Regions from separate parts of the Vibrio sp. 1288 genome, predicted to be linked through region 1. Evidence: riboswitches for the same ligand, from Rfam matches in the RefSeq annotation. Region 1 holds a riboswitch; the other holds the start of a gene.
The links. A riboswitch is a leader RNA that binds a small molecule or an ion and turns the genes downstream of it on or off. The one in region 1 is predicted to bind lysine.
Positions count from the first base shown of each region.

Region 2: another riboswitch for lysine. It lies ahead of tet(35) (tetracycline efflux Na+/H+ antiporter family transporter Tet(35)); the one in region 1 lies ahead of lysC (lysine-sensitive aspartokinase 3).

Region 1 is NZ_JAWPOX010000056.1:9,594-13,015, reverse strand. Features, by position in the region: gene metH (methionine synthase) at 1-253, shown strand, start outside; gene lysC (lysine-sensitive aspartokinase 3) at 340-1,692, opposite strand; lysine riboswitch at 1,794-1,972, opposite strand; gene R8O11_RS23595 (pyridoxal-phosphate-dependent aminotransferase family protein) at 2,193-3,314, shown strand; gene R8O11_RS23590 (PglL family O-oligosaccharyltransferase) at 3,377-3,422, opposite strand, start outside.
Region 2 is NZ_JAWPOX010000017.1:64,490-67,911, reverse strand. Features, by position in the region: gene R8O11_RS14185 (inosine/guanosine kinase) at 1-92, shown strand, start outside; gene R8O11_RS14180 (H-NS family nucleoid-associated regulatory protein) at 220-627, opposite strand; lysine riboswitch at 1,210-1,392, shown strand; gene tet(35) (tetracycline efflux Na+/H+ antiporter family transporter Tet(35)) at 1,502-3,103, shown strand; His leader region at 3,284-3,421, shown strand.

The DNA of each region.
Region 1 (3,422 bases):
GTGTCCTGAACATACTGAAAAAGGACCGCTTTGGGAGTTACTTAATGTGGAAGAGAACATTGGTATGACTCTAACCTCCAGCTATGCAATGTATCCGGGCGCGTCAGTCTCTGGTTGGTATTTCTCTCATCCTGACTCACGTTACTTTGCGATCGCACAGATCCAAGAAGATCAGCTAGAGAGTTACGCCGATCGTAAGGGGTGGGATAGGATCGAGGCTGAAAAATGGTTAGGGCCAAACATTAACGGTTAAATTGATGTTTACCTCGTCCAAATGTAACAACTAATGAAACGACAAAGGGCTGCAAATACGCAGCCCTTTGTTTTATTGAGTTGAACTTACTTCTCAAACAACTCAGTGTGGAGTTTTTGTATGGCTTGTTTCGATACCGATTCATGGAGCAAGAAGCATAAGTTGTGAGGGCTAGCGCCATAACAAATCATGCGTAGGTTAAAATCTTCTAGCGTGCCAAAAACCTGTTTCGCGTAGCCTTTACTCTCACTCATGTTGTTTCCAATGAGAGCAACGAGGCATAGGTCATGTTCAACTTCTACCTTACATAACTCTTCTAACTCTTCTCGTGCAGCTTGCGGCAGCTGTGGTGCTCCGCCAGAGGTATCAGTTTGATCAAGTGTTAACGATACACTGATTTCAGATGTCGTGATCAAATCGACAGAGATCTTATGCTTTGCAAGGATCTCAAAGACCTTTGCTAAAAAACCGTATGCGTGGAACATATTGGCGCTGCGTAGCGTTACCATGGTTTGGTTACAACGCAAAGCTAGCGCACGGAATAACGGTGAGCTTTCGACTTGGTGGCGAATCCAAGTTCCCCCTTTTTCTGGCTCTTTCGATGACCCTACAAATACCGGAATGTCGTGGCGCAATGCAGGTACTAGCGTAGAAGGGTGAAGGATTTTAGCGCCAAAGTTAGCCATTTCTGAAGCTTCACTAAAGCTGATCTCGGGAATTGGTGAGGCTTTTGGTGCAATTCGCGGGTCTGTTGTGTAGATTCCCGGAACATCAGTCCAGATTTCTAGCCCTGCCGCTTTAACGCTCTCAGCAATTAAGGCGGCGCTGTAATCGCTGCCCCCTCGACCTAATGTTGTTGTATTACCGGCTTCGTCAGATCCTATGAAGCCTTGAGTAACAACAACGGATTGTTGGCAAAGTGGTACGAGTTTATCTTGCGCAAGCGTCGAAATTGCTTCAATGTTTGGCTCCGCGCGACCAAAGTTGTCATCAGTACGCAGCACATCGCGGATATCAAAGCGCACTGCTTGAATGCCTCGCTCACACATTAACTGAGTTAGAATGTGCGTCGACATGAGTTCACCACATGCGACTAAATGATCGGTTAACTTCGCACTAGCTTGGATAGATGCAGCCTCGGCCAGGCTGGTTACGGTATCTAATATGCCATACACCTCGGCAGCAGTTTTCGTGCTGTCTTCGAGCTGAGTTAAAATGGCGTCATGAATGTTGGCCAGATTTTGCAGCAGCTCAGTACGGTGCGTTTGATCCTGAACGCCGTTGGCGAGTTCTACCAATAGGTTGGTGACGCCAGAGCAAGCGCTGCTCACGACCAGGCGAGTATTTGGATTGTTTTCGATAATGGTGGCGCAACGACTCATTGCCTCAAAGTTGGCAACACTGGTTCCACCGAATTTAGCTACGTTAAATGCGCTCACTGCGTTCTCCCACGACTTCCTAAAAAATTGTACATCCAATGTTTAGTGAGAAAAGGAACAGAGCAAAAAGAGAGGTATTTAGAATGCTATTTGAAAAATTTACCCTCAGAAGCCCTTCATCAGACTGCGCTGATGACAGTTGATGGGATTCAGCCCAATTCAACCGACAAGTCAAATCCTGCAACTTTGACTTACCTCGGCACTACTCCCCCTCAATGATTGGTGTTGGAATTGCGGTTCCACAAATCATCTACCTGGGTAGCGCTCCTCTTCTACATAAAGCTCAAACATTGAACGGTTTTGAGGCCTTAATGTCAATCAATATTTCAACCTTTATGGTGTTTTTTATTAACGATTTTGTGACACTGGTTTGACCTCCATACTTACGGCTAATTGCTGATAGAGGAAAAATCTATTAGGGTGAAGAACCCTACACCTGAGCCATGTTATTGAATAGAACTTTTAGAATGCTCAGGATAAAAGATAATCAAGGAGCTGACATGTCGATCCAAAGCTTTATTCCGCCTCACCGTATTTTAATGGGACCTGGTCCTTCTGATATTTATCCTCAAGTGTTACAAGCACTAAGCCGTCCTACGGTAGGTCACCTTGATCCTCTGTTTATCGGTATGATGGATGAGCTCAAGCAGCTATTGAAGTATGCCTTTCAAACTGACAATGAATTCACTATTGCGGTTTCAGCGCCAGGTAGTGCAGGGATGGAAACCTGCTTTGTAAACTTGATCGAGAAAGGCGATAAAGTGATCGTCTGCCGTAATGGTGTATTTGGTGAACGCATGCGCGAAAATGTCGTCCGTGCTGGTGGCGAAGTTGTTATCGTCGATGATGAATGGGGGACGCCTGTTTCCATTGATAAAGTCGAGCAAGCACTCGAACAGCACCCAGATACAAAAATTCTTGCTTTTGTGCATGCGGAAACCTCAACTGGTGCAGTCAGTGATGCTCAAGCATTGGGTAAGCTGGCGAAACAGCATAATGCATTATCTATTGTTGATGCGGTGACGTCACTTGGTGGTGTGCCGTTAAAAGTGGATGAATGGCAACTGGATGCGGTTTACTCTGGTAGTCAAAAATGTTTGTCATGTGTACCTGGGCTCTCACCAGTGACGTTTTCTACTGCCGCGATTGAAAAGATTCAAGCAAGAACAACACCAGTACAGAGTTGGTTCCTCGATCAGAGTTTAGTTTTGGGGTATTGGAGTGGAGAAGGCAAGCGTAGTTACCATCATACGGCGCCAGTTAATAGCTTGTATGCGCTTCATGAAGCTTTATTGATACTGAAAAATGAAGGATTAGAAAACGCTTGGGCTCGTCACCAACTGATGCATGAAAAACTCAAAAATGGCTTACAAAAGTTAGGCTTTGAATTTGTTGTGGACGAAGCCCATCGGTTGCCACAATTAAATGCGATTTACGTGCCTGAAGGAATTGATGAAGCAAAAGTTCGTGCTCACTTGCTAGAAACCTATAACCTAGAAATTGGTGCAGGCCTTGGGGCATTAGCTGGTAAAGCGTGGCGTATTGGCTTAATGGGTTACGGCGCTCGATCTGAAAACGTTGCGCTGTGCTTAAAAGCGTTAGAAGAGTCACTCACTGAATAAAATCATACAGCAATGAGATGAAGAAAAGCGAAGGTCATCCCTTCGCTTTTTTGTACTTATTACTATTCACCTGAAGTGGGGGCTGGTGAGGCAGAGATTGCTTGAGAA
Region 2 (3,422 bases), on a different contig from region 1:
GCTACGAAGTTCTCGTGCAACATTCACCACGATTGTCGCGCGGACTTCCTGAGCGAGAAGATAGCCTAGAAGAAGCATACTGGGAACGTTAATACGAAGCGGTTTAATTAACTATTCTGTAACTAAAGTAAAAGGCACATTAAGAAATGTGCCTTTTTTATTTGTAATGGTTTAAATAAAAAAGGCTCCCTATGGGAGCCTTTTAAAAATAGCACGGATCTAGATTAGGAACTCATCCAGAGATTTACCTGCATCAAGTTGCTCTTGAATCGCCGAAGGTGTACGACCTTGGCCAGTCCAAGTTTTCTCATTACCGTTTGAATCTGTGTATTTGTATTTAGCAGGGCGAGGTGCGCGCTTCGCTTTGCCTTTCGTCTTAGTTTCGCCAGATAGCGCAGTAATAAGTGCTTCTACGTCAATACCGTCTTGAGCGATTTTCTCAGCAATCTCTGCAAGCTTAGCTTCTTGCTCTGCTTGTGCTGCGCGTTCTGCTTCTTCTGCTTCACGACGCTCATCTACGACAGTAGTGAGTTTATCTAGAGCTTCTTCCAATTGTTCTAGAGTCAGCTCACGAGAAAATGCACGAAGGCTACGGATATTTAGAAGGGTTTTAGTCAGCTCTGACATAACGATTCCTATTAAAAGGTTAATGTGTTGGGCACTTTTTATCGTTACGATTAAATAATGCCAATCTATAAATAAACAAAGAGTCCTTATATTTAACTTTATCTTTTCCTTATGTGCAAATGCTAAATCAAGATTTTGTTTAAATTTGACTATTTTTTAAAGCAATTAATATTATTACACTCGAAATAAATCATTATTAGATGAGAACTAAAATCAACAATCATTATTGTATAGAGAGAGTGACAGCTTGGTTTTTTATAAAAAAATTTGAGTTATTACTTAAAAATATGAAGCATCCATCTTTAATGGTGTGTCATATATCCTTAATTTATTGATATAAGATAAACCATGATATTTCTAAGGTAGTAATAATGTTTCATAAATAACATGATTGATGTGATTTCAGTTGCACAAAACTTATGGAAGTAGGCAAGGTTTATAAATTATCTCAGTCATTATTTATTTGTTTAATTTAGTTTGATGTGTTGCATTGACTCTCATCATAAGTACAATGGCTGCCACCTGATGCAATATTGCAGACAATTTGTTGTTAATTTGTACAGTTAGTGGTTAATTGTTTGTTGTTGCCGTAGAGGCGCGGTCTCGAAGAGTAGCTATTATTGGGGTGATGCCAATGAATAATAGTGGAAGGCGAAGATTGCCGAAGTAAGTAACTCATCAAAGTTACTTGCTGGGGTTGTATCTGAAAGGAACAACACTGCCATAGTATATATTCACATTAAACTATGGAGCGCTACTGTAGGGTTGGGTGGAGTGTTCGCTTCCCTGTCGCTAAGTTCAACATGAGCACGTATCGTATGCTACGTGACTTGTCTGCAGTAGATCTCTAGCCAAACTTTGGTTTTTGAAGATCATGAATTTAATAGATTTTTCTAGTTCTCCTGTTTCATTATTGCCACCTATTGTCGCTTTGACTTTGGCGATTTTGACTCGACGTGTATTAGTTTCCTTGGGTGTAGGTATCGTGCTAGGTGCGGTGCTACTTAATAGCTGGTCTATCAGCGACACCGCAGGTTACGTCAGTTCTCAAGTTTCTTCTGTCTTTATTGAAGATGGCGGAATTAACACTTGGAACATGAGCATTGTTGGTTTCCTAATCTTATTAGGTATGACAACAGCTTTATTAACGCTATCTGGCGGTACTCGTGCTTTTGCTGAATGGGCACAATCTCGAGTGAAGAGTAAACGCGGCTCCAAACTTCTTGCCGCCTTTTTAGGCGTATTCATTTTTGTCGATGATTACTTTAATAGCCTTGCTGTTGGTGCGATCTCTCGCCCAGTAACCGATCGCTTTTATGTGTCTCGCGCTAAGCTTGCGTACATTCTAGACTCAACCGCTGCTCCAATGTGTGTAATTATGCCTGCTTCTAGCTGGGGTGCTTACATTATTACTATTATTGGCGGGATCTTAGTCTCACATGGGATCACAGAGTATTCGGCTCTTGGCGCATATGTTCGTCTTATCCCAATGAACTTCTACGCCGTTTTTGCGCTGTTAATGGTGTTCGCTGTTGCGTGGTTTGGTCTTGATATTGGTAAAATGCGTGAGCATGAAATCTCTGCATCGCAAGGTCGTGGCTTTGATAAAGACAAAGAAAATGACTCGCAAGAAGCGCATGACCTAAACGAAGAGCTAGATATCCGTGAAAGTGAAAAGGGTAAAGTGTCAGATTTGATACTTCCTATCGTGACGCTTATTATCGCGACTATCGCTTCAATGCTTTACACGGGTGGCCAAGCATTGGCTGCTGATGGTAAGGAGTTTGCGCTTCTTGGTGCTTTTGAAAATACAGATGTAGGTACATCACTAATCTACGGTAGCTTGCTTGGCTTAGCAGTTGCACTGTTTACTGTTGTGAAGCAAGGTCTACCAATGGCTGAGATCGCACGTACACTTTGGATTGGTGCTAAGTCTATGTTTGGTGCGATTCTAATCTTAGTATTTGCCTGGACCATTGGTTCTGTTATCGGTGATATGAAGACTGGTACTTACCTTTCGACAATGGCGCAGGGCAACATTAACCCGCACTGGCTACCAGTTATCCTATTCTTGTTGTCTGGCCTGATGGCGTTCTCAACAGGTACTTCATGGGGTACGTTCGGTATCATGTTACCAATCGCGGGTGACATGGCTAGCGCAACAGACGTAGCGCTAATGCTACCGATGCTGAGTGCGGTTTTAGCTGGTGCGGTATTCGGTGACCATTGTTCACCAATCTCAGATACGACTATCTTGTCATCGACGGGTGCACGTTGTAACCACATTGATCACGTATCAACACAGCTACCTTATGCATTATCAGTCGCGCTTGTTTCATGCGTCGGCTTTATTGCCCTTGGTATGACTGCTTCAATAGCGTTCTCGTTCATTGCAGCGTCGATAACATTCGTTATCGTTTGCGCTATTTTGTCATGGCTTTCAAAGTCTAAAATAGCGTCTTGCCAGAGTGCGTAATTCACTGATTTAAAAAGTGAAATTGTAGGAGGCTTCGGCCTCCTTTTTTATTTGTATTATACAATTCGAATTTTTTTAAAATTAAGGGTTGAAAAAAGTAATCAGCTTGGTTAGTGTGGTTGGTAACAAAGCAAATGAGAAGAGCCTTGAAATAAGTATGCGTAATTTTGTAATTAACATTCATCACCATCATCACCCAATCTAGTCTTTCGGGCGATGTACGCATACCCGGGAGGCAGGAAACTCCCGGAGGTAAAATCAAAGTAAAAGCAGATTTTAAACCCTCGGGAGACTTCAATCTCCCGAGGGTTTTTTAGTT